DNA from 4 places in the Streptomyces marianii genome. Region 4 is predicted to be linked to each of the others. Evidence: riboswitches for the same ligand, from Rfam matches in the RefSeq annotation. Region 4 holds a riboswitch; each other region holds the start of a gene.
The links. Region 4 has a riboswitch for cyclic di-AMP ahead of FEF34_RS09045 (M23 family metallopeptidase). Riboswitches for the same ligand answer to the same signal wherever they lie in the genome.

Region 1 (7,638 bases), 940 kb from region 4:
TCGGCCGCCGGACCTCGGCGGTGCGGCGGCTGCGCACCGCCGTCCGCTGGTACGCCCCGACCGGTCAGGCCAAGGGGTGGCGGCTGTGGATCGAGGGCTGGGCGGCGGCGCTGCGGGAGCCCGCCCTGCGCGATGTGGCGCGCGATCTCGACCGCCAGTGGAAGACCGAGCTCACGGCGGTCATCGCGGAGGGCGCGGCGGCCGGCGAGTTCCACTGCGCGGATCCGTCGTCGGCGGCCTGGCGACTGACGGCACTGCTCGACGGCCTCGCCGTGCAGACGACGTCGTACGCGGGCTCGTTCAGCCGGACGGCCATGCTCGAGTGGGTCGAGGAGGCACTCGCACGGGAACTGGGGCTCGACCGCGAGGCGTTGACCCGGCAGAGTGCTTAGCGCACGGGCAGGTGCACGGAGAGGAATACGGTGTCGGCGCAGAGCACGGAACAGTCCGCCCTCGACGTACTCGTGGTCGGTGGCAGCGGGGTCGACACGGTCGTGCGGGTCGGGTCGCTTCCGGTACCCAGGGCCGACTCCGTCGGGGTGCCGCCGATCCGGGAGTGGGCTGGCCACACCGGCGGCAACGTCGCCCTCGGCTGCCGGGCGCTCGGACTCGGCGTGACCTTCCTGGACTTCATCGGCGACGACCTGCCGGGCGGACAGGTGCGGAAGCGGCTGGCCGACGGCGGTGTGGACTTCGAGTATCTGGTCTCCGCCACCGGAACCCGGCGTGCGGTGAACCTGGTCGACGACACGGGCCGCAGGATGTCGTTCTACGACACCCGCGACCCGGGTGGGCTGCGGATGCCACGGGATTTCTACCTCCCGCATCTGCGGCGGGCCCGCCACGTCCATCTGTCGATCATGAACTTCGCCCGGTTCCTGTACGACGACGTCTCGGAGCTCGGGGTGCCCGTGTCGACCGACCTCCACGACTGGGACGGAGTGGACGACTACCACCGGGAGTTCGCACTGCGCTCCGACGTGGTGTTCCTGAGCGCTGCCGGCGCCGGCGAGCGGATCGCCTCGGTGATGCGGGAGATCCTGCGCGAGGGCCGTGCGGAGGCGGTCGTGGCCACGGCCGGGGCCGGAGGCTCGTACCTGATGACCCGCGACGGCGGTCGTACGCCCCGCCCCATACCGGCGACGGTGCCGCCCGCACCGGTGGTGGACTCCAACGGCGCGGGCGACGCGTACGTCTCCGGCTTCCTCTACGGTCGGCTGGCGGGCCGCGGGGTGGAGGACTGCGCACGGCTGGGCGCGGTCGCCGGAGCATACGCCTGTACGGGGCACGGCAGTTCGGCGCTGATCGGTCGCGAGGGTCTGGTGTCCGCTCAGGTCTGACGCACCGGAGCGTACGTCTCTGCGTCCAGCCCGAAGGTCCAGGCGACTCCCTCCTTGGCGGTCCGGACCGTGGGCGGCACCCGCAGCCAGTACGTCTTGTGCGTACCGTCCGGCTCGGGCGTGGAGTTGACCACTTCCACCATCGTGACGTCCTCGTCGTCGGCGAGCGCGATCCGCCACAGACACCCGGTCTCGTCACGGCGCACCGGCCGGGCGCCCGACTCGGTCAGATAGCGTTCGAAGCCGTAGAACTCCAGCAGCACTCGGCGTAGCTCGGCGTTCTCCTCGGTGCGTATGCGCTCCGGCGTGAGTGAGGCCGGTCCGGCCAGGAACTCGGCAGGGACGGGCATGCCGCGCCAGGCGTGGAGTGCGAAGCCGTCCCGGAACGCGAGCGCCGGACCATCGCCCCGGTCGAGCCGGCCGGCCTCGTCACGGTGCAGTTCCACGGGGCGCTCGCAGATCACCACCGCCTGCTCGAACGGCCACCACCGGCCCGCGTGCTCCGCCACCCGGGCCAGGCCGGCGAGCCGGTCGCTGCGGCCGTCCCCGGCTTCGGGAGCGCCCGGAGCCGGGCACCGCGCGGCGCGGTCCCGGTCCCGGGCTCACTCCGGGTCCCGGACGCGGGTCCCTGAGCCGCCCCTTCCCGCAACGTCTCGGGCATCAGAGCGGCAGAAGGTCCGGGCGCTTCGGCTCCACGTGATCACCGGACGACTCGCCCCGGAGGCGCCGTCCGATCCAGGGCACGAGGTGCTCCCGGGCCCATTGGATGTTGTCGCGGCGGACCTCGTAGCCGCCGCGCGGCGGCAGCGGCGGCCACGGCTGGTCCGGGTCGGCGGGCACGTCCAGACCGAGCACCTGCGCCGCGCGCAGTGCCACGCGTGTGTGCCCCTCGGGCGAGAGGTGCAGCCGGTCGGTGTCCCAGGCCCGCCTGTCCTGCACGGACTTGAGCGACCAGAGGTCGAGGACGGGGCAGTCGTAGCGGTCGGCGATGGCACGGACGTGTGCCGTGTACGTGGCGATCTTGCCCCGGAGGTGGCGGAGCACGGGCACCCCGCGGGTGTCGAAGCCGGTCGTCACCATCACCGTGCCCACGGAGGCGGCGAGGTCGGCGACGGCCCGCTCGAAGCGTTCGGCGACGTCGTCGGGGTCGCTGCCGGGCCGGATGATGTCGTTCCCTCCGGCGCAGAACGTCACCAGGTCGGGGGCGAGTTCCCTGGCGCGCGGGACCTGCTCCTCGACGATCTGGTCCAGGAGCCTGCCGCGTACGGCGAGATTGGCGTAGCGGAAGGTGTGTTCGGGTAGGCGGTCGTCCAGTAGGACCGCGAGACGGTCCGCCCAGCCGACGAACCGGCTGTCGGGTCCGGGGTCTCCGACGCCCTCGGTGAAGCTGTCACCGATCGCCGCGTACGACCCGAAGGAGTCCTTTGCTCTTGATCGCGAATCATCTGCCACGTCGAGCCATCATTCACCTCTCGAAGTGGCCTACGCCACCGTAGGGAGGGGTTGACGACGCGTGACATAGACCACCAGGTCAGTTTTCGGCAAAGCGGGAACAGCCGTCGGACCCACCCCGCCGCCTTTCACCGACACCGGCCGGGGCCAGGAACGAAGCCGTCCGCCGGCCCCCTGCGCGGGGCCGGCGGACGAGGACGCCTCGCGAGGTACCGACGCGACGTCAGATCGTGACCCCGTGCTCGCGCAGGTAGGCCAGCGGGTCGATGTCCGACCCGTAACCGGGGCTGGTGCGGATCTCGAAGTGCAGGTGCGGGCCCGTGGAGTTGCCGGTCGAGCCGGACAGGCCGATCTGCTGGCCGCCCGTGACGCTCTCGCCGGAGGAGATGGAGAGCCGGGAGAGGTGGGCGTACTGCGAGTAGGTGCCGTCGTGGTGCTTGATGACGACCTCGTTGCCGTACGCACCGCTCCAGCCCGCCGAGACGACGGTACCGGGGCCGACGGCCTTCACGGACGTGCCGGTGGGAGCGATGAAGTCCACACCGGTGTGGTAGCCACTGGACCACAAGGCACCGGCGGTCTTGTAGGCGGTGCTGACGCCGCCGACCACCGGGGCGAAGTAGCCCGAGGGGATGTTCGCGACGGCGGCACCGGCGGCAGGAGCCTGGACGGGAGCGGCCGCGGGAGCCGAGGCGCCGCGCTCGGCGGTGCGGGAGGCGCGCTCGGCGGAGGCGACCGGCTTCTCGGCTTCGACCTTGGCCTTCGCCGGGGACTTCGCCTTCGCCTTGGCCTCGGCCTTCGACTGGGTCTTCGCCTGCGGCTTCGCGTCGGCAGCGGCCTTCGGCCCGGCGTGGAGGCTGAGCTTCAGACCCGGGTGGATCAGCGAGGGGTTCTCACCGACGGCAGCACGGTTGTCGGCGTAGAGCTTCTTCCAGCCGCCCGCGACGTCCTGCTCGGCGGCGATCTTCGACAGGTGGTCACCCGCCACGACGGTGTAGGCCTTGGCCGCCTTGCCGGCCTGCGGCGCCTGGGGGACGACGGTCTTGTGCACGGTCGGGGCGGCATGCCCGGCGGCGGGCGCGGACTGCCCGGCGGCGTTCGCGCCGGCGGCACCGATGAACGGGATGGCGATGGCGGCTCCGCCCGTGCCGGCGGCGACGAATCCGCGCCTGAACGGGCTGGTCCTCGGACGGCGGTGCTTCCCCTTACCGGGCATGGCGCATTCCTCTCCGCCGCCTGCGAGGTGAGCTGTCGGGTTCGGGCTGGAGCTGCCCGGCCGCGCCGTGGGCGCGGCTTCACCCCGAGCCGTCCGGGGTCATGGAACGGCGCAGTACCTGGGTCCCCCGCTCCTGCCACATGTGGGTGGGTGCGATATTCCGGACGGCGGCAGGATTAGGCGTTCCGACCGGATTGCGGTGACCGTAAGGGAGTCGGGTCAGCGCGAACAAGCCGTCATTTCGCCCGGGAATCGATCTGCCGGATATCAGCCCACATTTCCCGGTCACGCTCCGTGGATTACGGATCTTCGATTTCCGCACGGACAAGGGAGTTGGGCCGTCGCACACCCCACGGAACGTCACGGATATGATTCAGCTCACGGGTGGCCACCACCCCCTTTCCCAATCAGGACGCGACGCCCCAAAATAGTCAATTCGGACACATCGCTCATTGCGGACGCAATATATTCAAGTGTGCGAGTGACACAGAAAGCGGCTTTCACTCGTCTGGGCGGAATTCCATTCCCGCAACCACTGAATTGCCGAGGTTGACCCCACTCGGCGAGCGGCCTCGGCCCCGCGGGGAACAGACCGGGTTCGGGTCCAGCCCCCGCTCCGGCCCGGTCGCCCGTCCGCCGCCCGAGCCGGGCGTCGTCGACCACGAAGAGCTCCACGCCCATCGCCTCCGCCCGCACCGACGCGCCCGCCGCCGGGTCCTCCGCGGCCGCGTCGGCCCACTCGGTGGGCGGCCCGCCGGTGCGGACGGAGGAGTTCGTCCCGGTCGGTCGGGAACGGTGAGTAGCCGCTCCTCGCGCCGGGCAGGAGCCGGACCCGGCCGTCGCCGACCGCCTCGATCATCCAGACCTCTCAGACTCCGGCAACTCCGCACATCACCGAGGGGAGTTCGACGGGCGGCAACGGCCGGGCAGGCCCGGGTCGAAATAATTGCCTCAGGAACCGATGTCGTAGTGTCAGCACCGCGCCATCGTCGGCGAGCAGCGCCGACCGCAGACACGGAGGAGCCCCCGTGACGCAGCAGCTGCCCCAGACCCCGTCGACCGAGCCCGAACTGTCCGGTGTGCGCAACTTCCGGGACGTGGGCGGACTGCCGACCGTGGACGGACGGCGCGTTCGGTACGGACGGCTGTTCCGCAGCGGCCATCTCGCGCACGCTACGGACACCGACGCGGCCTTCCTCTCCTCGCTCGGGCTCCACACGATCTTCGACTTCCGCAATTCCGCGGACCAGCGGCTGGAGGGCCCGGACGTCGAACTCGCCGGGGTGCGCAACGTCAACATCCCGCTGTCCGACCCGGCCGACGGGGCCGAGTTCTGGCGGATGGTCCGGGACGGCGACCTCGACCAGCTGAAGTCGATCCTCGCCGACGGCCAGGCGGCCGGGCGGATGATCGCCTCGTACCGCCTGATCATCAAGGAGCGCACCGCCGAGCACAGCCGCGTCCTGCACGCGCTGGCCGAGGACAGCACGCCGGCGCTGATGCACTGCGCCGCGGGCAAGGACCGGGCGGGCCTGTCCATCGCCGTCTCGTTGCTGGCCGTGGGGGTCGAGCGGGACGCCATCGAGGCGGACTACCTCAAGTCGAACGACCCGCACCGGCGCTACAAGGTGCGTCGCAGCGAAAACTCCCCGGCCGGGATGTCACCCGAGGTGATGGAGTTGCTGAGCCCGCTGTTCGACGCCCGCGCCGAGTACCTGGCAGCGGCGTTCGAGACCATCGAGGAGGTCTGGGGCAGCACCGAGCGCTATCTCTCGGACGGCCTCGGCCTCACGAGCGCAACGCGGGAACGCCTCCGTGAGCGGCTGGTCGACGGGGCGGTCTGAGCGGCGGCGGGCGGCCCGGTCCGCAGCCGTACCGGGGCACCGGCACGGCGCGGGAATCGCCGGGCGGGCACGCGCCGCCCGGTGACCGTGGGGGCGCCCGGGGCAGTCCGGGCCGTTCAGCGGCCGGCGACCGCCTGTTTCACGAGGGTCCTGCCGAAGTCCCACATCAGCCCGCTGCCGCCGTGCGCGTCGTCCATGACGGCGGTGAAGGCCTCGACGAACCGGTCGACCTCCGGTTCGCCGATGATCAGCGGCGGAATCAGCTTGATCACTTCCAGCCGGTCGCCTGAGACCTGGGTGAGGATGCGGTGCCGCTGCAGCAGGGGCACGACCACCATCTGGGCGAACAGCCCCTTGCGGGCCGCCTGCAGCATCGTCCAGCGACTGCGGAGTTTCAGCGACGACGGTCTGCCGAACTCAATCCCGATCATCAGTCCGCGCCCGCGGACCTCGTGGAGCAGTTCGTAGCGGCCGACGAGCGCGGCGAGCCGTGTCCGCAGCAGGTCCCCGGTGGCCCTGGCGTTCGCGACGACCTGCTCGTCCTCGACCACCGACAGCACGGCGAGACCGGCCGCCATGGCCTGGGCATTGGAACCGAAACTCGCCGAGTGCACCAGCACCCGGTCCATCGACGAGTAGACCTTCTTGAAGATCCAGTCCTTGCCCAGGGTCGCGCCGACCGGCACATAGCCGCCCGACAGGGCCTTGGCGACGCAGACCAGGTCCGGCTCGACGCCGTCCTCGTGCTGGTGGGCGTAGAAGTCCCCGGTCCTGCCCAGCCCGGTCTGCACCTCGTCGGCGATCAGCAGCGCCCCGTGCCGGCGCAGCAGTTCCTGCGCGGCGCTCAGGAACCCCGGCGGCGCCTCGTGCACGCCCTTGCCCTGGATCGGCTCCACGACGAACCCGGCCACGTCGCCGCGTGCCAGTTCCCGCTCCAGCGCCGCCAGGTCCCCGAGCTCCACCGCGGTGTCCGGGAGCAAGGGGGCGAAACCGTCGCGGAATCCCGCCTCACCGTTGACCGACAGCGAGCCGGCCGTCAGCCCGTGGAAGGCGTGACCGCAGTACAGGATCCGGGGTCGGCCGGTCGCGTACCGGGCGAACTTCAGGGCCGTCTCGACCGCCTCCGTACCGCTGTTGCAGAAGAAGGCGCGGTCCAGGTGGGGGCTGTGGGCCAGCAGCTTCTCGGCGAGCAGCCCGGGCAGGGGCGGACAGTCGAAGCGGGTCAGATCGGCGAGCGAGGCGTCCAGGACGTCGTGAAGCGCCTTGCGGACGACCGGGTGGTTCCGGCCGAGGCCCATGACACCGAACCCCGAGAGCATGTCGAGGTAGTCGTTGCCCTCCTCGTCCCAGAAGTGGGCGCCCTCCCCCCGCTCGTACACCTTGTCGAAGCCGATGGTGCGGAGCATGCGGGGCAGTTGGTGGTTGAGATAGCGGCTGTGCAGCCCGTACCGTTCGCCGCCGCGCTCCGCGAGCAGCTTCGTGAGGTCGAACTCGTTGCTCATCCGCCGCGCTCCTCGAACTCCGGGGTGTCGGGGGACGACCCGGCCGGCCGGGTCGACACGGACGGGGGTGCCGTCCGGGCGTTCGGGGACGGGGGTGACTCCGCCTGCCCGCCCCGGGCGAGGGCGGCGGCGACGGTCCCGGCGATGTCGACCGGGGTCAGCCCGATGTCTGCCAGCACCTCGGCCCGCCTGGCGTGGGCGAGGAACTCGTCGGGGATGCCGAAGGTCCGCAGGGGCACGTCCACGCCGGCGTCGCGCAGCGCCTGCCCCACGGCGGAGCCGAC
Region 2 (7,638 bases), 2.5 Mb from region 4:
AGGTCTCGGCCGCCTCGGGTGCGGAAGTCCGCTACGGCGAGGAGGTGCTGCTCGTCGACCGGCGCCCGGGGGGCGTCGCGGTCCGTACGTCCACCGGCCGGATCGTCCGCGCCCGCACCCTGGTGAACTGCGCGGGACTGCACTGCGACCGGGTGGCCGAGCTCGCCGGGGAGCGGCCCGGCATGCGGATCGTGCCCTTCCGCGGGGAGTACTACGAGCTGGCCCGCCCCGAGCTGGTGCGCGGCCTGGTGTACCCGGTGCCCGACCCCGCCTTCCCCTTCCTCGGGGTCCACCTCACCCGCGGTGTGGAAGGCGGCGTCCATGTGGGACCGAACGCCGTCCCGGCGCTGGCCCGCGAGGGATACGGCTGGTCCACGGTCCGCCCGGGGGAACTCGCCGCCACGCTGGCCTGGCCCGGTTCCTGGCGGATCGCCCGGCGACACTGGCGCTACGGCGCGGGCGAGCTGCACCGCTCGTTCTCGAAGCGCGCCTTCACCGCGGCCGTGCGACGGCTGCTGCCGGCCGTCACGGAGGACGACCTGCGGCCGGTGGCCGCAGGTGTCCGGGCCCAGGCGGTGCTCCGGGACGGCACCCTGGTGGACGACTTCATGATCAAGGAGTCGCCCCGTGCGGTCCACGTCCTGAACGCACCGTCCCCGGCGGCTACCGCCTCACTGCCGATCGGCCGGGAGGTGGCCAGGCGGGCGCTCGCCCATCTCGCCGAGGTGTGACGCGGGCCGCCCTCGGCCGGTGTCCGCCACCGTACAATCGGGTCATTGTGTCTGTGTCTGAGTTCGAGAACGTCACCACCGGGGGTCCGCGCGGGGACACCCCTCGTACCGCCACCGCCGCACGGCCGAAGGGCGAGCCCCGGTTCCCGGGCGGCCCCGCGGCCGACCCCGCGGGTTCGCACCACGAGCGGCGGATCCGCAGCTTCCAGCCGCGCCGGAGCCGGGTGACGGCCGGACAGGCCGACGCGCTGCGGCGCCTCTGGCCGCTCTGGGGGCTGGACATCGACGGGCTCCGCACACTCGGTCTGGACGAGATGTTCGGCGGACTGCCGGTCGTCCTGGAGATCGGCTTCGGCATGGGCGAGGCGACCGCGCGGATGGCCGCGGCCGACCCGGCCACGGGCATCCTCGCCGTGGACGTCCACACCCCCGGCCAGGGCAATCTGCTCGGGCTGGCGGAACGGGCCGGCCTGAGCAATGTGCGGGTGGCAAACGGCGACGCGATCATCCTGCTCCGCGAGATGCTGCCCCCGGCCGCCCTCGACGGCCTGCGGGTGTACTTCCCCGACCCCTGGCCCAAGAAGCGCCACCACAAGCGCCGGCTGATCCAGCCGGAGTTCCTCACCCTGGCGGCGAGCCGGATGAAGCCGGGCGCGGTCCTGCACTGCGCGACGGACTGGGAGCCGTACGCCGAGCAGATGCTCGAGGTGCTCGGAGCCCATCCGGACTTCGAGAACACCGAGGCCGCCGGCGGCTACGCGCCCCGGCCCGCCTTCCGCCCGCTGACCCGCTTCGAAGCCCAGGGCCTCGACAAGGGGCACGTGGTGCACGACCTCCTCTTCCGGCGCCGGGAGACCTGACTCCGGTGGGTGCGGTGCACCCACCGGCACCAACGCCGTCGCGCGTTGTCCGTGCCGCTCGTTAGGGTCGTCTGGTGTCCGACTGGTCCCCGCAGCCGCATCCGGCCGCCCGCCCCGCCGTCCCGGCGTGCGACGAGCGGCCGCTGTTCGACGCCGTACCGGAGCGCGCCCGCTGGCGCTACAAGCCGCGCCGCGACTTCTGGCGCAGCAAGGCCGTGCGCGCCTGGGCGCTGATCACCCTGCTGGCACTCTCGGGCCTGGTGATCCTCGCGCTGGTGCGCGAGCAGACCGGCACCGAGGGCTTCCTCGTCGGGCTCGGTCTCGCCGTACTGCCGGTGCCCCTGCTGATGGGGGCGTTCCGCTGGCTGGACCGGGTGGAGCCGGGGCCCTGGCGGAACCTCGTCTTCGCCTTCGCCTGGGGGGCCTGCGCGGCCGCCCTCGTCGCGATCATCGCCAACTCGTTCGCGACCCAGTGGATAGCCACGGCCACGGCCGATCCGACGCACGCGGACACGATCGGTGCGACCGTCATCGCCCCCGTGGTCGAGGAGACCGCCAAGGCGGCCGCGGTGCTTCTGTTGTTCCTCTTCCGGAGACGGGACTTCACCGGCCTCGTCGACGGTGTCGTGATCGCCGGTTTCACGGCGACGGGCTTCGCGTTCACCGAGAACATCCTCTATCTCGGCAACGCCTTCGGCGAGGACCAGGAGTTCGGGACCTCCGGCTTCGCCTCCGTCACGGCCGCCACCTTCTTCGTACGGATCGTGATGTCTCCGTTCGCGCACCCGCTGTTCACGGTGCTCACGGGCATCGGTTTCGGGCTGGCGGCCGCCACCGCGCGGGACCGGACGGTCCGCAGGGTCGCACTGCCCGTACTCGGCCTGCTCCTCTCCATGGGCATGCACGCCCTGTGGAACGGCTCGGGCATCTTCGGCCCTCTGGGTTTCTACGCGGTGTACGCGGCGTTCATGGTGCCCGCCTTCGGTCTGCTGACCTGGCTGGCGGTGTGGACCCGGCAGCGTGAGCTGCGCACGGTCGCGGCGGAACTGCCGGCCTATGCCGCGGCCGGCTGGCTGGCGCCCACCGAGCCGCTGGCCCTGTCCTCGATGAAGGCCCGCACGATGGCCCGCGATCTGGCGGGCCGCACCCACGGCGCCGCCGCCGCGCGTGCCGTCTCCGAGTACGAGGTGTTCGCCACCTCCCTGGCCTTCCTCCGCCACCGGGCCGAGCGGGGCACGGCCGGGCCGGACTTCGCCGCCCGGGAGCAGGAGCTGCTGCACCATCTGTGGCAGCGCCGGGATCTCGCGGGCCCGGCTCTGACGTACGCCGCCCGCGCGACGGGCCGCGCCTGGCAGCCCCCTCCCCATCTGGACTACAGCGGCTTCAACCCCTACCGCGGCTGACGCCACCCCGGCGGGCGCCCGGGGCCTGCGGGAACGCCGGCGGTGCATGGATGCCGGCAGGCGCAGCCGGGCATGCACAGCCGACGGCCCGGTGGACGTCGGTGGGACGTCACCGGGCCGTCGTCGGCCGGAGCACGAGGCTCCACAAGGATGGGCCGGAGCACGGGGCTCCGGGCCAACGGCTACCGCAGCGCGCGGCTCCGTGCCGATGGATCAGACGGAGAGGCCCTTGTCCCGCAGCCACGCGGCGGGGTCGACCCCGTCGCCACCCGGGGTGTGCACCTCGAGGTGGAGGTGCGGGCCGGTGACGTTGCCGGTGGCGCCGACGCGGCCGATGGTCTCGGAGGTGGAGACCTTCTGCCCCACGCCGACGGTCATCGACGACAGGTGGCTGTACCAGACCTCGGTGCCGTCCTCGAGCTCCAGCACGATGCGGTAGCCGTACGAACCGGACCAGCCTGCCGACTTGATGGTGCCGCCGTGCACGGCCTTGACGGGGGTGCCCGTCGGTGCGGCGAAGTCGAGACCCGTGTGGTAGCCGGAGGACCACATGGATCCGGCCTGCCCGTAGGTGGAGGTCAGCGTGTACGACGAGGTCGGCAGCGAATAACTCGCGGCGAGCTTGGCGAGGCGCTCGGCCTCCGCCTTGCGGGCGGCCTCCTCCGCGGCCTTGCGCTCGGCCTCCGCGGCCTTGCGCTCGGCCTCGGCGGCCGCTTCGGCGGCCTCGGTCGCCTGCCGCTTCGCCTCGGCGGCGGCCTGCTCCACGGCGGCCTGCTCGGCAGCCGCCCGGGCCTCAGCCTCGGCCTTGGCCTGCTGCTGCTCGGCCTGCTGGAGGATCCGGGCGCGCAGGGCCTCGCCCGCGTCACCACCCTGGACGGTGATGTCGGCCGTGGTGAGCGGTCCGTCCGCGACTGCCTCGTCGCCGGAGTCGTCCGACATCAAGGAGCCGACACCGGGCAGCGATTCGGCGTCGGGGAGTTTGTCCGCGATGACGTCGGGCAGGGAAATGGAGACCGCGGGCTTGTCCTGGGCGGTGGCCATACCACCCGCACCGACCGCGGCGATGACACCGACACCGAGGACGGTGGAGCTCCGTGCGAGCGCGTTGCGTTGCTTGACGACGCGGTGCCTGCCACGGACGGGACGGACCGATTCCTCGGTCGGGTTCCACTCCTCCGCCCCGGGGGCGGGAGCCCACTGGTCGCTGGGGACCCACTGCGCAGTGGGGGGCTCCTGGAGGGCAGGCTCGTTGGACGCCACGGAGGCGTTCTCCTTTCCTTCCTTCTCGCCTACCGGGTTAGCTGACGGGTTCGGAGCAGGAAGGTCTCCTACGGGCACCGCGAAGTGCCCGATTCACCCCAATAGTTGGTTCCCCGGTTCCCTTGCGGGATTCGGCGCGTGCGCACGGTGCCGTCTCTGGCGACGACTGGGACGACCGCGCTGCGTTATCGAACGTTAATAGAGACCGAGCCCGGATTCCAAGGCGTTCCGACTGATCATTAAGGATGTTGGCCGGGACTTACCTGCAACAACATCCCCGAAACGGACAAGTTGATGGACCTTCATTCGACCCAAAGCTTCTGATGGTTCGTCAGTTGTTATGCGGAGGGCTCCCCTCCGATCACGTTCCGTGGCATTGCGCTTCTCAGGCAGCCCTCACGCCCCACATGCCTCACCGGCACCGAACCGCCAAGTGGCGAGGCGCCCCGCCCCTCACGGCGGGACCGGCGCCATCCCGCGCCGTGGCGGCCTCCGCCCCTCCCCCCGGGTGACCGCGAGCAGCGCCATGTCGTCCGTCGCCGCCCCTCCCGTGTGCCTTCGCACATCGGCGACGACCGCGTCCAGCAGTTCCTCCGGGCCGGAGAAGGCCCGGCCGCCCAGCCGCCGGCGCGGGTCGTACATGACGCCGTGCGCGTCCCGTGCCTCGGACAGGCCGTCGGTGTAGAGGAGGAGCGTGCCACCGGGCGGATAGGGGGTCTCGGACGTCCGGTCCGGCCAGGCCCCGAGGCCGATCCCCAGGGGCAGCGCCCGCTCGGGCGGATCCAGCACGACCAGCGCGCCGTCCGCCCCGAGCAGCAGCGGCGGAGGGTGCCCCCGGTTGACGATCCTGATCCGATCGCCGTCACGCGGGATCTCGGCGAGCACGGCGGTGGTGAAGCCCTCGACGGCGCCGAACCCGGATTCCCACGCGCCCTCCCGTGCGAGCGCCCGCTCCAGCCGCTGCGCCACCCCCGCCAGCGAGTCCTCCTGCTCGGCGGCCTCCCGGAAGGCGCCCAGCACCAAGGCGACCGTCCCGACCACGCCCAGACCCTTCCCCTGCACGTCGCCCACGATCAGCCGCACCCCGTACGGGGTCTTCTGCGCGGCGTACAGGTCCCCGCCGATGAACGCGTCCTGCTCGGCCGCCTCGTACCGGGCGGCGATCTGAAGGCCGTCGATCCGCTCGTCCGGCGTGGGCAGCACGGCCCGCTGCGCGGCCTCCGCGACGACGCGGGCCGACGCCAGGCGCTCACCGCTGCGCCGCACGATCCGGTTGATGAAGAGGGCCAGTACGGAGACCGTGAACACGGTCAGCGACTCGGTGACGGCAGGGATCCCCTGGAGCCTCTCGCTGTAGACGTGCATGCCGGTCACCGCCGCGCAGGCCGCCACCCCGGTGGCCAGTGTGTAGAGCATCGAGAAGAAGGGTGCGGCGATCAGCGGCGCGGCCGTGAAGAGAGGGGCCGCGGTGAAGGTGTCCGGCGTTCCCAGGTCGTAGAAGACCCCGCCCACGATCAGCAGCCACGGGAGTACCGCGACGAAGCGACGGCCACCGTTCCCCCGCTGCCCCTCGCCGCGTTGTCGATGCCGCACCAGTGGTCTCCCGCCGCGTCCGTCCCGGGGTCGCGGACGGTACCGCGCCCCATCCAGGCTGGCGGCCGCCGCGCCGCACCACGAGTCGCCATCGGCCAACCGGCCGAGAGCCCCGCGGCGTCGCGCGCGACGGTCACCAGGGGCCCTCCTGATGGCCGCGCCGCACCGGGCGACCGGTCGCCCGGCCGGGTGACCGCCGACTCGGTTACCGGTCGTCGCCGAGACGGCGCTCCGCGTAGACCTTCAGGGCGTCCCGGACGAAGACCGCGGTGCCCTGACCGTGCCGGTCGTAGTTGGCCGTGAAGCGCGGGTCGGCGACGTACATCTCGCCCAGCCCGTTCACGTACGACCTGGTGGGGGTGGCCGTCACCGACAGCCACTCGCAGTGCCGCCGGGCGATGTCCTGGACCTGGTCGCTGTCCGGCGCGAGCCCGTCCCTCAGAGCCTGCCCGAAGTCACGTGCGATCGCGACCTGGCGGTCCTGGAAGTCCCGCTTCTCCTGCGCGCTCAGCGAGCGCCACCAGCGGTCGCCCTTCTGGTACGCCTCGCGGCCCCAGCGTGCGGTCACCTCCTCCTCGTAGCGGGTGTGGTCGAAGCCGTCGAAGACCTCTTCCGCCATCAGTTCCTCCCCTTTCTCGGTCCGGTCGAGAGTGGTCCGCACCGAGGCGATCTGCCGCCCGATGCGCTCCCGCTCCTGCTCCAGCAGCCGAAGGTGCGTGCGCAGTGCGGTGGCCGTGTCCCGCTGGCCTTCCAGGGCCTGCGCGATGGCGGGCAGGCCGAGGCCCAGCTCCCGCAGCAGCAGGATGCGCTGCAACCGGACCAGGGCTTCCTGGTCGTAGTAGCGGTAGCCGTTGCTGCCGATCCGGCTCGGTACGAGGAGGCCGAGCTCCCCGTAGTGACGAAGCGTGCGGCTCGTCGTGCCGGCCTTCCTGGCGATTTCCTGGATGGACCACTCCATGCCCGAAACGCTAGATCTTGACGTTGCGTAAAGGTCAAGCCGAAGAGGACCGGGCCGGGGAACGGGCATCGGCGTACCCGGAAGGGAGACGCACCGAGGGCCCGGAACCATGTGGTTCCGGGCCCTCGGCCTTCAGTAGCGGGGACAGGATTTGAACCTGCGACCTCTGGGTTATGAGCCCAGCGAGCTACCGAGCTGCTCCACCCCGCGTCGGTGAACACCACCTTACGCCATACGGAACAAGATCAACTCCATTTCCCGCAGGCACGGCCGCCGAACGTGTGGCGAAACCGTGAGCAACCACGCATACAGGGCCCCCTTTCCGGGGCGGCAGACCCGTCCGCCCCGGTTCTTTCCAGCCCGCCGACCTGCGGTTACTCCGCGACCTCGGTGCGTTCCCACCACTCGTAGACGGTCAGCCGCCCCTCGGGGGCGTCCTCGTGGCGGGTCGTGGCCTTGAAATGCTCGTAGCCGCCGCGATGCGGGATCTTCAGCTCCTGCCCCGGAGGGGTGATCGGCACGACCTGCCCCCGCAGATCGTCCGGCCCGCCCTCGAGGCGTGCCTTGCTAGCCATACCTCCAGTTTTCCCCCTCCCCGGACCACCCCGCACGCCCGCGGCGCCGATCACCTCGTCCAGGTGTCCCGCCGACGGACACCGACGGGACGCGGGCGAGCCGGCGGGGGCGCTCACGGGCGTCCCCCGGGAGCGGGACTCAGCGGACCCGGGATCCGGCCGGGCGCATGGAGACGTCCCTGTCGGACTCGAACCCACGACCAACAAACTCAGAACGTCCCGGCAGGGTCCTGCCGGGACCTCCGCCGGACAGCCCAC
Region 3 (7,638 bases), 3.0 Mb from region 4:
GCACGGAACGGTCGGGGCGGTGGGATCCGTGGGCGGTGGCTCGCACGGAACGGTCGGGGCGGTGGGATCCGTGGGCGGTGGCTCGCACGGAACGGTCGGGGCGGTGGGATCCGTGGGCGGTGGCTCGCACGGAACGGTCGGGGCGGTGGGATCCGTGGGCGGTGGCTCGCACGGAACGTTCGGCGCGGTGGCGGTGGATCGTACGGAACGGTGGGGCCGCCGCGGTGGATCCCGTCCGGCCGTGAGGCCCGGTCCCGGCGCCCGTCCGCCCCGACGTAAGGTCGAGGGGTGAACGCTGAAGCGCCCGTCGAGCCCGGCCGAATCGTCCTGCTCACCGCCAGCCATCGTGTCGCGCCCGGACTGCTGTCCTGGCCGGCGTGGCAGACCCTGCGCACGGCCGACCGCGTGCTGTGCGCCGACGCGGAGCACCCGCAGCTCCCGTATCTGAGGGAGGCCGGTGTCGGCGTGGAGGTGGCCGCGCCCACCGCGCAGGAACTCGTGGACGGCTGTGCGGGAGGCCGGACCGCCGTGGTCCTCGCGACCGGCGAGGGCGACCGGGCCCTCACCGACGGCCTGGCCCGCATGGCGGGCTCCGGCCGGGTGCGGATGCCCGACCTGGAGCTGTTGCCCGGCTCGTACGACCTTCCCGGCACGCGGCTCCTCGACCTCGTCCAGGTCATGGACCGGATCCGCCGCGAGTGCCCGTGGTCCTCGCAGCAGACCCACAAGGGCCTCGCCAAGTACGGCATCGAGGAGGCGTACGAGCTCGTCGAGGCCATCGAGGACGGCGACCGCGACGAACTGCGCGAGGAACTCGGCGACGTCCTCCTCCAGGTCGTCTTCCATGCGCGCATCGCGCAGGAGGCGAGCGGGGAGGAGGGGGACGAGCCGTTCTCGATCGACGACGTCGCCGGGACCATCGTCGACAAGCTCGTCCACCGTCACCCGCACGTCTTCGGGGACGCCCGTGCCGAGACCCCGGAGGACGTCAAGGAGCACTGGCTGCGTACCAAGGCGATCGAGAAGCGGCGGGAGTCGGTGACCGACGGCGTCCCGCTCGGCCAGCCGGGACTCGCGCTCGCCGCGAAACTGGCGGGCCGGGTGCGGACGGCCGGGCTGGACGTGGAGCTGCCCACGGAGGACGGCGACCGCGCCGTCGGGTACGAGCTGCTGGCGATGGCCGTGCGCGCGGAGGCCGAGGGCCACGACCCGGAAGCCGCCCTTCGCGCCGCCGCCCGCGCCTATCGCGACGCGATCCGCGCGGCGGAGTCCGCGGCCCGGCACTGACGGGGAGGGCCGGCCGTCCCGGCGTGTGCGTCAGTCCCGCCTTCCGCGCCGCCGGTCCACGGCGGTGAGGTCGATCTCGACGGGGTACGGGACGTCGACCTTCAGCCGGTTGTGGTGGATGCCGGTGACGGCGTAGGCGCTCGTGGCGGGGTCCAGCTCGTACACGTACACCACGGGCAGGTCGTCGTGCTTCTCGACCCGCCAGAAGTGCCGGATGCCAGCCGCCGCGTACTTGCGCGGTTTGAGCTCGCGGTCACGCTGCACGGACTCGTCCGAGACGATCTCGACGGCGAGCAGGATGTCGTCCGGGGCGTACCAGGTCTGCTGCGGTCCCGTGCGGGCGCTCCACGGAACCACCATGAGATCGGGCTCCGGCCGGTCGCGTACGCCCAGTTTGGTGGTCATCTCGCGGACGACATAGAGGTCGTCCGGTGCCTGCTGCACCAGTGCGTTCTCCAGCAGCCGCAGCGCGGCCATGTGGAAATCGGTCTGCGGAGTCACGAAGAACAGTCCCCCGTCGATCAGCTCGGTGTGCGGCGGGAGACCCTTGATCCGGTCGAGGTCGTCCGCCGTCCACCCACCGGGGGGCGGGACCGGGAACACGTACTGCTCCTCCCGGCCGTCCTGGTCTTCCCTCCGGTCTTCGGCTGCGGCACTCATCAGCGCTCCCATGCGACGGAGTCTGGCGTGTACGGTCAGCCTACCCACGGGGAACGCGGAAAGGTCCGCCGAACGGGGGACCGGCCCGGTGCGGGTTAACGTCGACCCATGCACGACCGGCCGTCCCGCGTCCCCGACGCCCCCGAGCTCTTCACCTGGGAGTTCGCCACCGACCCGTACCCCGCCTACGCCTGGCTCCGGGAGCACGCGCCGGTGCACCGGACCCGGCTGCCCAGCGGGGTGGAGGCGTGGCTGGTGACCCGGTACGCGGACGCCCGGCAGGCCCTCGCGGACCAGCGGCTCAGCAAGAACCCCGCGCACCACGACGAGCCCGCGCACGCGAAGGGGAAGACGGGGATCCCGGGGGAGCGCAAGGCGGAGCTGATGACGCATCTGCTGAACATCGACCCGCCCGACCACACCCGGCTGAGGCGGCTCGTGTCGAAGGCGTTCACCCCCCGCCGGGTGGCCGAGTTCGCGCCCCGGGTACAGGAGTTGACGGACCGGCTCATCGACGGTTTCGCGCAGCGGGGTAGCGCGGACCTCATCCACGAGTTCGCGTTCCCGCTCCCCATCTACGCCATCTGCGACATGCTCGGCGTCCCACGTGAGGACCAGGACGACTTCCGGGACTGGGCGGGGATGATGATCCGTCACGGCGGGGGCCCGCGCGGCGGTGTCGCCCGGTCGGTGAAGAAGATGCGCGGCTATCTCGCTGACCTGATCCACCGCAAGCGCGAAGCCCCCGGTGACGACCTCATCTCGGGACTTATCAAGGCGTCCGACCACGGGGAGCACCTCACCGAGAACGAGGCCGCCGCGATGGCCTTCATCCTCCTCTTCGCCGGGTTCGAGACCACGGTGAACCTCATCGGGAACGGCACGTACGCGCTGCTGCGGAATCCGGGGCAGCGGCAGCGGCTCCAGGACTCGCTGGCCGCAGGCGAGAACGGCCTGCTCGCCACCGGGGTCGAGGAGCTGCTGCGCTACGACGGACCGGTCGAGCTCGCCACCTGGCGGTTCGCGACCGAGCCGCTGGCGCTCGGCGGCCGGGACATCGCCGCCGGCGACCCCGTCCTCGTCGTGCTGGCCGCCGCGGACCGCGACCCCGGGCGGTTCGCGGAGCCCGACACCCTCGATCTCGGCCGCCGGGACAACCAGCACCTCGGGTACGGGCACGGCATCCACTACTGCCTGGGCGCGCCGCTCGCGCGGCTGGAAGGACAGACCGCGCTCGCGGCGCTCCTCACCCGGCTGCCCGACTTGCGGCTTGCGGTCGATCCGTCGGAATTGCGGTGGCGTGGGGGGCTCATCATGCGCGGATTGCGCACTCTGCCCGTTGAATTCACCCACCGCTGAATCTGACGGACAGTCAAGACTGTGACTTTTACGTGATCTCCGCTGCACCGACTTGTGACTGACGTCGGAGTGCGGCTACGTTCACCCCGACTCCGGGTCATCGAGGTCAATCACCTCGAGAGTCCCTGGAGTTTTCTGTAGTCACACGGAAGGCGCACCGCATGCTGTCCGGGAACGGCCGACACCGCCGACCTCGTCAGGTCCCCGCCCTCATCGTCGCGGCAGGGGTGACCGGATCGGCCATCGCCATCCCGCTGCTCGGCGCGGGTTCCGCGTCCGCCGCCGACACCGCCACCTGGAACCGCGTCGCGGACTGCGAGAGCGGCGGCGACTGGAGTGCCAACCTCGGCAACGGTTACTACGGCGGCCTCCAGATGTCCCAGGAGATATGGGAGGCCTACGGCGGCACCGCGTACGCGCCGCGCGCGGACCTCGCCAGCCCCTCCGAGCAGATCTCGGTCGCCGAGATGGTGCTCGCCGCCCAGGGTGCCTCCGCCTGGCAGAGCTGCGGATCGATCACGGGTCTGGGCGGCGGTGGCTCCGAGTCCACCGGCACCCCGTCGGCCGACCCGCTGGGCGATGTCGTGAAGGGACCCTCGTTCGGTGACGGGGCGGACGCCGTGCCCGAGCCGGATGCCGGGGACCCCTTGCCTGCCGGATCCCGGTCGGGCCCGGGCGAGTCCGCCTCCGAGTCGCCCGAGTCGCCCGAGCCGTCCGGGCAGTCCTCCTCGCCGGCCGGGTCCCCGCAGCCCGCCGGATCCGCCGAGGGCTCCGCCGGGAGCGCGGAGGCGTCCGGCGAGGCGGGGGCGGAGGCGGGCACCGGCAAGCATCGGGGCACCCCCGCCACCGAAGGGGATGAGGCAGGCAATTCGGGCGATGACCATGAATCTGGTCGACATGCCTCACTGGGTGATGGAGCGACGCGGGATGGTGCCGTCACGGGAGACGAGTACGTCGTCCGCATCGGCGACAACCTCTCGTCGATCGCCGACGCGAACCAGGTGCCCGGCGGCTGGCCCGCCCTCTATGAGGCGAACCAGGACGTCGTCGGCTCCGACGCGGACCTCATCCTGCCTGGCCAGAGTCTCGATCTCGGCCCGGAAAAGGGCCAGTTGAAGGAGTAGTTCGGGCGCTTATGTCCGGTTCTGTGCGAGTGAGACAAGAGTCTCTTCCGGTCAACTGGCGCTGCTAGCCGGTCAACTCCGGTCATCGCGGCTCCCACCTGCGAAAACGGACATGTTGCCCCGTCAGTTTTGGGCGATTTCTCCCCGATGTTCGTCTTTGAACATCGGGGAGACGTGTGTCTACGGTCTGAACCGCTCGCAACGCGGGCCCCGTCGACCGCACGCCGAATCCTGCCGGCGGCCGCCGGGAACAGTCGTCGCGCAAGCGCCGAAGGCAGGAGCGGGGGACCCAAGGTAAGTGCCGGACAGGCCCGATGAGGGCTGCCCGGCTAGGGGTGGAGCCGTGCGTTCGTCGCACGGCCGGGCACCACATCGGCCCGAACCCGACAGCTCACCTCGCAGGCGTCGGTGAGGAGAACTTCGATGCTGCTTTCCGGCAAGGGCAAGCACCGTCGCCCGACGGTCTTCCAGCGGTCCACCCGTGTCGCCACGCTCGCCGGTGTGGCCGGCGCCGCCATCGCCGCCCCGCTGATGGCCTCGGGCACCGCGTCCGCCGCCACCGCCTCCGAGTGGGACGCCGTCGCCCAGTGCGAGTCCGGCGGCAACTGGTCGATCAACACCGGCAACGGCTACTACGGCGGGCTGCAGTTCTCGGCCTCCACCTGGGCCGCCTACGGGGGCACCGCGTTCGCCCCCACCGCCGACAAGGCCAGCAAGGCGCAGCAGATCCAGATCGCCGAGAAGGTCCTGGCGGGCCAGGGCAAGGGTGCCTGGCCGAACTGCGGCACCGGACTGTCGAACGCCTCGTACGGCGGAGCCGCCCCGGCCGCCCCCAAGGCCGCCGAGCCCAAGGCCGAGCCCGCCGCCCCGAAGCGAGCCGAGGCCCCGACCAGCCGCTCCGAGCGCGCCGCCGCCCCGGTCAAGAAGGGCGACGGCGAGTACACGGTCAAGGCCGGCGACACCCTCAGCGGGATCGCCGACTCCGAGAAGGTCAAGGGCGGCTGGAAGAAGCTGTTCGAGCTGAACAAGGACATCGTCGAGGACGCGAACGTCATCCACCCCGGCCAGAAGCTCCACCTGAGCTGATGCCCGGCCCGGGGACCCTCGCGGTCACCCCCGGCCCCGGCCCTGCGTGGCATCCCCCGTACTCCCCGCTGTCCGGCGGGCACGGGGGGTACTCCAGGGCCGGGGTCTTTGTCCGTTCCGGCCGGTTTTCCGTCCCACGGGGCGGGCATCTGCCGGACGATGCCACCCGGGCGGTTAGGCTCTTGCCGCAAGGCCGAAGCGGCCCTGCACCGACACGGCCCCGCTTGTGTCACCTCACGCGTCACATCCCAGAAGGAGATGCTCGTGCCGTCCATCGACGTCGTCGTAGCCCGGGAAATCCTGGACTCCCGAGGCAACCCCACGGTCGAGGTCGAGGTCGGCCTCGACGACGGCAGCACCGGCCGTGCTGCCGTTCCGTCCGGTGCGTCCACCGGCGCCTTCGAGGCCCTCGAGCTCCGCGACGGCGACCCGAACCGCTACCTTGGCAAGGGCGTCGAGAAGGCCGTCCTCGCCGTCATCGAGCAGATCGGCCCCGAGCTCGTCGGCTACGACGCCACCGAGCAGCGCCTGATCGACCAGGCGATGTTCGACCTCGACGCCACCCCAGACAAGTCCTCCCTCGGCGCCAACGCGATCCTCGGCGTCTCCCTCGCCGTCGCGCACGCCGCCTCCGAGGCGTCCGACCTGCCGCTGTTCCGCTACCTCGGCGGCCCGAACGCGCACCTGCTGCCCGTTCCGATGATGAACATCCTGAACGGCGGCTCGCACGCCGACTCCAACGTGGACATCCAGGAGTTCATGATCGCGCCCATCGGCGCGGAGTCCTTCTCCGAGGCCCTGCGCTGGGGCACCGAGGTCTACCACACCCTGAAGAAGGTCCTGAAGGAGAAGGGACTCTCCACCGGACTCGGCGACGAGGGCGGCTTCGCCCCGAACCTGGGCTCCAACCGCGATGCCCTCGACCTCATCCTCGAGGCGATCAAGAAGGCCGGCTACACGCCGGGCAAGGACATCGCGCTCGCGCTCGACGTCGCCGCCTCCGAGTTCTACAAGGACGGCGCCTACGAGTTCGAGGGCAAGTCCCGCTCGGCCGCCGAGATGACCGAGTACTACGAGGAGCTGGTCTCCGCCTACCCGCTGGTCTCGATCGAGGACCCGCTGTTCGAGGACGACTGGGACGGCTGGAAGACGATCACCGAGAAGCTCGGTGCCAAGGTCCAGCTGGTCGGCGACGACCTGTTCGTGACCAACCCCGAGCGCCTCGCCCGCGGTATCGACGAGGCCGCCGCCAACGCCCTCCTGGTCAAGGTCAACCAGATCGGCTCGCTGACCGAGACCCTCGACGCGGTCGAGCTGGCCCAGCGCAGCGGCTTCAAGTGCATGATGTCCCACCGATCCGGCGAGACCGAGGACGTCACCATCGCCGACCTGGCCGTCGCCACCAACTGCGGTCAGATCAAGACCGGTGCCCCGGCCCGTTCCGAGCGCGTCGCCAAGTACAACCAGCTCCTGCGCATCGAGGAGATCCTCGACGACGCCGCGGTGTACGCCGGCCGCAGCGCGTTCCCGCGCTTCAAGGGCTGATTCCGGACGCCCTCGCCGGGCGGCGAGCCCGGCGGGGGCGGAGGTTGCCTACGTCCCCGCACACGGTCCCGTACCGTGTGCGGGGACGTACGCACGTGAAGGGGAGGCGCACTGATGGCCCGGGACCGGTTCTCCACCGCGACCAGGCTGCGGCTGCTCGGTGAGCAGACCGCCGCCCGCGTCTACCGTTCGCAGTCCCGCCGGCAGGCTCGGCGTTCCCGGCTCACCGGCCGGGCCGCCTTCCTCGCACTCGTCGTATGCTCGATGATCGTCGCGCTCGCCTATCCGATGCGTGCGTACGTGTCGCAGCAGAACGAGGTCGACGAGCAGCAGCGGCTCGCCGCCGCGGCCCGCGAGCGCGTGGAGCGGCTGCGCGACGAGAAGGCCCGCCTCCAGGACGACGCGTACGTCATGCGGCTGGCCCGTGAGCACCTGCACATGGTCCGGCCCGGCGAGACCGGGTACATCGTGGTCGACCCGCGGGCGGCCCGTGAGCCACGTGCCGAGGAGGCCGGTGTCGGCCGTCCCTGGTACTCGAACGTCTGGGACGGCGTCGACCGCGCCGACGCGCGACGCT
Region 4 (7,638 bases):
ACTCCGAGACCTGGGCACCGCCCGAGAGGTTCGGCGCCTGGGCAGTCTCCGGGAGCTGCGGGAGATCGATCACCGGCAACCGGAGCAACCGGCCCGCCGAGGTGACGACGCCCACGTCGCCCCGTGCGGTCGCCTCCACCGAGGAGACGATCACGTCGTGCTTGGTACGCCTTCCCCCGCCCGCCGGCGGCTCGCCGGTGACCGTGCGCGCCAGCAGGCCGGTGGAGGACAGCAGCACCCGGCAGGGGTCGTCCGCCACCTGCAGCGAGGCGGCCGGGGCCGGGGTGCCCGCGGACTCCAGCAGGACCGTGCGCCGGGGGGTGCCGAACTTCTTGGCCACCGCGGCCAGTTCGGAGGAGACGAGCTTGCGCAGCTCCGCGTCCGACTCCAGGATCGTCGTCAGGTCGGCGATCTCGGCCTTGAGCTTGTCGCGCTCGGCCTCCAGCTCGATCCGGTCGAACCTGGTGAGCCGGCGCAGCGGCGTGTCCAGGATGTACTGGGTCTGGACGTCGCTGAGGGAGAAGCGCCCGATCAGCCGTTCCTTGGCCTGCGCCGCGTTCTCGCTGGAGCGGATGAGGCGGATGACCTCGTCGATGTCGACCAGCGCGACGAGCAGGCCCTCGACCAGGTGCAGGCGGTCCCTCTTCTTCCCGCGGCGGAACTCGCTGCGGCGGCGCACCACGTCGAAGCGGTGGTCGAGGTAGACCTCCAGCAGCTCCTTGAGGCCCAGGGTCAGCGGCTGGCCGTCGACCAGCGCCACGTTGTTGATGCCGAAGGACTCCTCCATCGGCGTCAGCTTGTACAGCTGCTCAAGGACGGCCTCGGGGATGAAACCGTTCTTGATCTCGATGACCAGGCGCAGCCCGTGCTTGCGGTCCGTGAGGTCCTTGACGTCGGCGATGCCCTGCAGCTTCTTCTGGCCGACCAGGTCCTTGATCTTGGAGATCACCTTCTCCGGGCCGACGCTGAACGGCAGTTCGGTGACGACGAGTCCCTTGCGGCGCGCCGTCACGTCCTCCACCGTGACCGTGGCACGGATCTTGAACGTGCCGCGGCCGGTCTCGTACGCGTCCCTGATCCCGGACAGGCCGACGATCCGGCCACCGGTCGGCAGGTCCGGACCGGGCACATGGCGCATCAGCGTCTCCAGGTCCGCGCCCGGGTGCCTGATCAGATGACGGGCGGCGGCGATGACCTCGCCCAGATTGTGGGGCGGCATGTTCGTCGCCATGCCGACCGCGATCCCGGACGCGCCGTTCACCAGCAGGTTCGGGTACGCGGCGGGCAGTGCCAGGGGTTCCTGCTCCTGGCCGTCGTAGTTCGGCGCGAAGTCGACCGTGTCCTCGTCGATGGACTCGGTCATCAGGCTCGTCGCGTCGGCCATCCGGCACTCGGTGTAACGCATCGCCGCCGGAGGGTCGTCATTGCCCAGGGAGCCGAAGTTCCCGTGGCCGTCGACCAGCGGCAGCCGCATGGAGAAGGGCTGGGCCATGCGCACCAGGGCGTCGTAGATCGACGCGTCGCCGTGCGGGTGGAGCTTTCCCATCACCTCGCCGACGACACGGGCGCACTTCACATAGCCCCGGTCGGGGCGCAGCCCCATCTCGTTCATCTGGTACACGATCCGGCGGTGCACCGGCTTCATGCCGTCGCGGGCGTCGGGCAGGGCGCGGGAGTAGATCACCGAGTACGCGTACTCGAGGAAGGAGCCCTGCATCTCGTCGACGACGTCGATGTCGAGGATCCTCTCCTCGAAGTCGTCGGGCGGCGGCGTCTTCGTGCTGCGGCGGGCCATCGCTGCTGCGGCTCCTTCACCAACATGAACCATGAACGGGATCTGACGCCGACCATTGTGGACCGTCGCACCGACAACGCGGACCGCGACCCGGAACAGGGAGTGGAAGCCTCGGGAACTTCGCCGCTTACCTGCACGGTTTGCATACAGTGGCAGGACATCCTGCAACGCGATCGAAGGGACCACATGCCCATGGGTCACACGGCCACAGCCCGGGCCGGCTCCGGAGGCCTGACAGCGACCGAGCACCGTCTGGCCAACGGCCTGCGCGTGGTGCTCTCGGAGGACCGCCTGACCCCGGTCGCCGCGGTGTGCCTCTGGTACGACGTCGGCTCCCGCCACGAGATCGAGGGCCGCACCGGCCTGGCCCACCTGTTCGAGCACCTGATGTTCCAGGGCTCCGCCCAGGTACCGGGCAACGGCCACTTCGAGCTGGTGCAGGGGGCCGGCGGCTCGCTGAACGGCACCACGAGCTTCGAACGCACCAACTACTTCGAGACCATGCCCGCCCACCAGCTGGAGCTCGCGCTGTGGCTCGAGGCCGACCGCATGGGTTCCCTGCTGGACGCCCTCGACGACGAGTCCATGGAGAACCAGCGGGACGTCGTCAAGAACGAGCGCCGCCAGCGCTACGACAACGTTCCGTACGGCACCGCGTTCGAGAAGCTGACCGCGCTCGCCTACCCCGAGGGCCATCCGTACCATCACACCCCGATCGGCTCGATGGCCGACCTGGACGCGGCGACGCTGGAGGACGCGCGGAACTTCTTCCGCACCTACTACGCGCCGAACAACGCGGTGCTGTCCGTCGTCGGCGACATCGACCCGGAGCAGACGCTCTCCTGGATCGAGAAGTACTTCGGGTCCATCCCCACGCACGACGGCAAGCAGCCGCCGCGCGACGGTTCGCTCCCGGAGATCATCGGCGAGCAGCTGCGCGAGGTCGTGGAGGAGGAGGTTCCGGCCCGGGCGCTGATGGCCGCGTACCGTCTGCCGCACGACGGCACCCGCGAGGCCGACGCGGCCGACCTGGCTCTGACCGTCCTCGGCGGCGGCGAGTCGTCCCGGCTGCACAACCGGCTTGTCCGCCGCGACCGCACGGCCGTCGCCGCCGGCTTCGGCCTGCTCCGCCTGGCCGGCGCCCCCTCGCTGGGCTGGCTGGACGTGAAGACGTCCGCGGGCGTCGAGGTCCCCGACATCGAGGCCGCGGTCGACGAGGAGCTGGCCCGCTTCGCCGCCGAGGGGCCCACCGCGGAGGAGATGGAGCGCGCCCAGGCCCAGTTGGAGCGCGAGTGGCTGGACCGCCTCGGCACCGTCGCCGGCCGCGCCGACGAGCTGTGCCGGTACGCCGTGCTGTTCGGCGACCCGCAGCTGGCGCTCACCGCCGTCAAGCGGGTGCTCGACGTCACCGCAGACGAGGTGCAGGCCGTCGCCAAGGCCCGGCTGCGCCCGGACAACAGGGCGGTGCTCGTGTACGAGCCCGTCGCCGGAGCCGACGCCGGGAACGCCGAGGACAACGACGACGCAGAGGGGGCGGATCAGTGACCGACGCTGCCGTGACCATGGACCTCCATCCGCAGCCGCAGCCCGGCGAGGCCAGGCCCTGGGCATTTCCCGCGCCCGAGCGGGGCACGCTCGGCAACGGGCTGACCGTGCTGCGCTGCCACCGTCCCGGCCAGCAGGTCGTGGCCGTGGAGATCTTCCTCGACGCACCGCTGGACGCCGAGCCCGAAGGGCTGGACGGCGTCGCCACGATCATGGCCCGCGCACTGTCCGAGGGCACGGACAAGCACTCGGCCGAGGAGTTCGCCGCCGAGTTGGAGCGCTGTGGCGCCACGCTCGACTCCCACGCCGACCACCCGGGGGTGCGGATCTCCCTGGAGGTGCCGGTCTCGCGGCTGCCGAAGGCCCTCGGCCTGCTCGCCGAGGCGCTGCGCGCCCCGCTGTTCGCCGACAGCGAGGTGGAGCGGCTCGTGCGCAACCGGCTGGACGAGATCCCCCACGAGACGGCGAACCCGGCCCGCCGGGCCGCGAAGGAGCTCTCCCGGCAGCTGTTCCCGGCGTCCTCCCGGATGTCGCGGCCGCGGCAGGGCACGGAGGAGACCGTCGAGCGCATCGACTCCGCCGCGGTCCGGGCCTTCTACGAGGCGCACGTCCGCCCGGCCACGGCCACGGCCGTGGTCGTCGGTGACCTCGAAGGGGTGGACCTGGACGCCGTGCTGACCGACACGCTCGGTGCCTGGACGGGCGATTCGGCCGAGAGCCGCCCGATGCCGCAGATCACCGCCGACGACACCGGCCGCGTCGTCGTCGTCGACCGCCCCGGCGCCGTGCAGACCCAGTTGCTGATCGGCCGGATCGGCCCCGACCGCCACGACCGGGTCTGGCCCGCCCAGGTCCTGGGCACCTACTGCCTCGGTGGCACGCTCACCTCGCGCCTGGACCGCGTGCTGCGCGAGGAGAAGGGCTACACCTACGGGGTGCGGGCCTTCGGCCAGGTGCTGCGCTCGGACACCCCGGCGTCCCCGGGCGGGGCCTCCGGTGCCGCGATGCTCGCCATCAGCGGCTCGGTCGACACCCCGCACACCGGTCCCGCGCTCGACGACCTCTTCAGGGTGCTGCGCACCCTCGCCGCGGAGGGCCTGACCGACGCGGAGCGCGATGTCGCCGTGCAGAACCTGGTGGGCGTGGCGCCGCTGAAGTACGAGACGGCCGCCTCCGTGGCGGGCACGCTGGCCGACCAGGTCGAGCAGGGTCTCCCGGACGACTACCAGGCCCAGTTGTACGCGCGGCTTGCCGGGACCGGCACGGTGGAGGCGACCGCCGCGGTCGTCAGCGCCTTCCCCGTGGACCGGCTCGTCACGGTCCTCGTCGGGGACGCCTCCGAGATCGAGGAGCCCGTCCGGGCGCTCGGAATCGGTGAAGTGACCGTTGTCACGGGCTGATTGACCGCTCGCGCTCCGGCGCACGCGAAAGGGCTCCGCCGGTTTCACGCCGGCGGGGCCCTTTCGCGTACCCGGAACGACCTTCCCCTATGTCCGGTTTGATGGGGAGGAGTGGTGTCTGCCCTGTGGCGTGCACTACAAATATCCGTGTCTGTTTGGTGATTGAGCGAAGATCGGCTTAGCGTCTTCTGCGCTGTCCGCCAGTTGCACGCGCCGCACCCGCGGCATCGGGCAGCCATCGCCGAGTCCCCGTCCGGCGCGAGCCTGGGGAGCCGGGGACCCATATGTCCCCCGGGGTGAATCGGGCGCCTTCGCCGCCGTGCGGAGGGGTCCGTAGGAGACCTTCCTGCTCCGAACCCGTCAGCTAACCCGGTAGGCGAGAAGGAAGGAAAGGATCAGCCACTTCATGGCGTTCACCCGTGCCACCGGGAAGCACCGTGGTCCGAGCCGCCTGTCGCGCAAGAGCGCGGGCGTCGCCTCCGTCGCGGCCATCGCCACCACCGGCGTCATCGGCACTCTCGCCTCCCCGGCCTTCGCCGCCGAGGCCGAGGTCTCCGCTCCCGTCGAGGACACCGGCCTGACCCAGGCCGTCGCCGCCGACTCGCTCGCCGAGCGGATCGACGCCCAGGCGGAGGCCCAGCAGCAGGAGGCCGCCCTGGTCGCGGCCCAGGAGAAGGCCGAGGCCGAGGCCAAGCGCAAGGCCGAGCTCCGGGTGGAGGCCGCCCGTGACGCCGCGGAGCGTGCCGCCCGAGAGGCCGAGCGCAAGCGGCTGATGACGTACACGCTCCCGGTCGCCGGCTCCTACGTGAGCACCGACTACCACGCCGGGGGTGCCCAGTGGTCCTCCGGCAGCCACACCGGCGTCGACTTCCACGCCGCCTCCGGCACCGAGGTCGTCGCCGTCGGCATGGGCACCGTCGTGGAGGCCGGCTGGGGCGGCGCCTACGGCAACAACGTCGTCCTGCGCATGCACGACGGAACGTACACGCAGTACGGCCACCTGTCCTCGATCAGCGTCTCGGTCGGCCAGCAGGTCACCCCGGGCCAGCAGGTCGGCCTCGCCGGATCGACCGGGAACTCGTCCGGTCCCCACCTCCACTTCGAGGCCCGCACCGGCGAGGACTACGGCTCGGACATCGACCCGGTGTCGTACCTGCGCTCGCACGGCGTCCGCGTCTGACGCACACACCTTTCCGTCCGAGGCCCCGGCTCCTCTCCGAGCCGGGGCTTTCGGCGTATTCAGGCCAAAAGATAACCATGGATTACCATGGGTCTTCGGAAATTCCGGCCACCTGCCATAGAGTCACCGAAACAGACGTCGCTCGACGGGGTTTCGCGGCGATTAAAGCGGAGGTTCGGTATGCGCATTCCCGCGCGCTCGGTATGCACGGCGATCCGCGACGACATCGTCTCCGGTGCGTTCGAGCGCGGCAGCCGCCTCACCGAGGAGCAGCTGGCGCGCCGCTACGGAGTCTCGCGCGTCCCGGTCCGGGAGGCCCTGCGCACCCTGGAGTCGGAGGGCTTCGTCGTGACCCGCCGGCATGCCGGAGCGTGCGTGGCCGAGCCCACCGAGCAGGAGGCCGCCGACCTGCTGGAGATACGGCTGCTGCTGGAGCCCCTCGGCGCCGCCCGGGCCGCCCAGCGGCGCAGCGAGGCGCACCTCAAGGTGTTGCGCGGGCTGGTCAGACTGGGCCAGGACCGGGCCCGGCGCGGTCAGGGCGAGGACCTGCGCTCGCTCGGCGCCTGGTTCCACGAGACCCTGGCCCAGGCGTGCGGGAGCCCGGGGCTCACCGCGCTGCTGACCCAGCTCCGGCACAAGATCGCGTGGATGTACACGGTCGAGCGTCCCGCCCGTCCCGTCGAGGCGTGGGCCGAGCACGGCGCGATCGTGGACGCGGTGGCGCGCGGCGACGCGGAGCGCGCCCGCGCGCTCACGGCGCTGCACGCCGAGCGGACGACGGGCGCGCACCGGCTGCGGATCCCCACCGGCGTGAGGGTTTCGCAACATTCCGTAAACACGGCGGGCGACCGTATTTAACAGTCGCACCGTATACAAAGAGCGGCATTGTGTGCCGGGGGCTTTTTCCTGCTGCCGGAAAAGCAATTGGGGCAAAGCCCGGGGGAAATATGCGGGCCGCGGCGCCGGAAATCTCCGGCGCCGCGGCCCGCACATGAATTCATCGGTTTCAGACGGTCTCGGGAAGCTCCTCGAGGCCCTCGGCGACGAGCTTCGCCAGACGCTCCAGGGCGGCCTCCGCGCCCTCCGCGTCCGAGGCGAGCACGATCTCCTCGCCGCCCTGCGCCCCGAGGCCGAGCACCGCGAGCATCGAGGCGGCGTTGACCGGGGTGCCACCGGCCTTGGCGATCGTCACCGGAACGCCGGAAGCCGTGGCGGCACGAACGAAGATGGACGCGGGGCGGGCGTGCAGGCCCTCGGCCCAGCCGACATTGACGCGGCGCTCAGCCATGGTGGTGCCCTTCGAGTCTCAGCGGGAAGCGTTGGCGTGTTGTCTAGACCAGTCTCTCATGCGGTGCGGAGCACCCGGCCACCGGCCCCGGCTGGTGCGGGGCCGGGATCGGCCCTCCCAGCCTGCCCGCGCACTTCGGGGAACGCGACCCGTGCCGGAGCCTTACCCTTGCCCCATGCAGACCCCGTCGGACCACGCGTACCCCGACCACTGGGAAGCCGACGTGGTGCTGCGTGACGGTGGCACCGCGCACATCAGGCCCATCACCACCGAGGACGCCGAGCGGCTCGTCAGCTTCTACGAACAGGTCTCGGCAGAGTCCAAGTACTACCGGTTCTTCGCACCCTACCCACGGCTGTCGGCCAAGGACGTGCACCGGTTCACGCACCACGACTACGTGGACCGGGTGGGCCTCGCGGTGACCGTCGGC

Region 1: it holds a riboswitch for cyclic di-AMP, as region 4 does, so the genes downstream of both, FEF34_RS05050 (M23 family metallopeptidase) here and FEF34_RS09045 (M23 family metallopeptidase) in region 4, are expected to answer to the same signal.
Region 2: it holds a riboswitch for cyclic di-AMP, as region 4 does, so the genes downstream of both, FEF34_RS20265 (M23 family metallopeptidase) here and FEF34_RS09045 (M23 family metallopeptidase) in region 4, are expected to answer to the same signal.
Region 3: it holds a riboswitch for cyclic di-AMP, as region 4 does, so the genes downstream of both, FEF34_RS22920 (LysM peptidoglycan-binding domain-containing protein) here and FEF34_RS09045 (M23 family metallopeptidase) in region 4, are expected to answer to the same signal.

The regions. Positions count from the first base shown of each region.
Region 1 is NZ_VAWE01000001.1:1,091,243-1,098,880, forward strand. Features, by position in the region: gene FEF34_RS05030 (TetR/AcrR family transcriptional regulator) at 1-392, shown strand, start outside; gene FEF34_RS05035 (carbohydrate kinase family protein) at 423-1,340, shown strand; partial or broken gene FEF34_RS05040 (DUF6745 domain-containing protein) at 1,331-1,891, opposite strand; gene FEF34_RS05045 (SGNH/GDSL hydrolase family protein) at 2,001-2,792, opposite strand; gene FEF34_RS05050 (M23 family metallopeptidase) at 3,016-4,008, opposite strand; cyclic di-AMP (ydaO/yuaA leader) riboswitch at 4,013-4,173, opposite strand; gene FEF34_RS05055 (tyrosine-protein phosphatase) at 5,037-5,852, shown strand; gene FEF34_RS05060 (aspartate aminotransferase family protein) at 5,969-7,354, opposite strand; gene dxs (1-deoxy-D-xylulose-5-phosphate synthase) at 7,351-7,638, opposite strand, start outside.
Region 2 is NZ_VAWE01000001.1:4,488,474-4,496,111, reverse strand. Features, by position in the region: gene lhgO (L-2-hydroxyglutarate oxidase) at 1-731, shown strand, start outside; gene trmB (tRNA (guanosine(46)-N7)-methyltransferase TrmB) at 785-1,591, shown strand; gene FEF34_RS20270 (PrsW family intramembrane metalloprotease) at 1,666-2,994, shown strand; gene FEF34_RS20265 (M23 family metallopeptidase) at 3,208-4,254, opposite strand; cyclic di-AMP (ydaO/yuaA leader) riboswitch at 4,266-4,401, opposite strand; gene FEF34_RS20260 (PP2C family protein-serine/threonine phosphatase) at 4,708-5,847, opposite strand; gene FEF34_RS20255 (MerR family transcriptional regulator) at 6,053-6,805, opposite strand; tRNA gene FEF34_RS20250 (tRNA-Met) at 6,942-7,015, opposite strand; gene FEF34_RS20245 (DUF5988 family protein) at 7,180-7,380, opposite strand.
Region 3 is NZ_VAWE01000001.1:5,067,411-5,075,048, forward strand. Features, by position in the region: gene FEF34_RS22900 (nucleoside triphosphate pyrophosphohydrolase) at 289-1,287, shown strand; gene FEF34_RS22905 (Uma2 family endonuclease) at 1,318-1,947, opposite strand; gene FEF34_RS22910 (cytochrome P450 family protein) at 2,056-3,306, shown strand; gene FEF34_RS43955 (LysM peptidoglycan-binding domain-containing protein) at 3,468-4,430, shown strand; cyclic di-AMP (ydaO/yuaA leader) riboswitch at 4,687-4,850, shown strand; gene FEF34_RS22920 (LysM peptidoglycan-binding domain-containing protein) at 4,854-5,516, shown strand; gene eno (phosphopyruvate hydratase) at 5,781-7,061, shown strand; gene FEF34_RS22930 (FtsB family cell division protein) at 7,176-7,638, shown strand, end outside.
Region 4 is NZ_VAWE01000001.1:2,027,241-2,034,878, reverse strand. Features, by position in the region: gene FEF34_RS09060 (DNA gyrase/topoisomerase IV subunit A) at 1-1,795, opposite strand, end outside; gene FEF34_RS09055 (M16 family metallopeptidase) at 1,988-3,340, shown strand; gene FEF34_RS09050 (M16 family metallopeptidase) at 3,358-4,740, shown strand; cyclic di-AMP (ydaO/yuaA leader) riboswitch at 4,970-5,133, shown strand; gene FEF34_RS09045 (M23 family metallopeptidase) at 5,147-5,920, shown strand; gene FEF34_RS09040 (GntR family transcriptional regulator) at 6,101-6,778, shown strand; gene FEF34_RS09035 (HPr family phosphocarrier protein) at 6,927-7,208, opposite strand; gene FEF34_RS09030 (bifunctional acetate--CoA ligase family protein/GNAT family N-acetyltransferase) at 7,384-7,638, shown strand, end outside.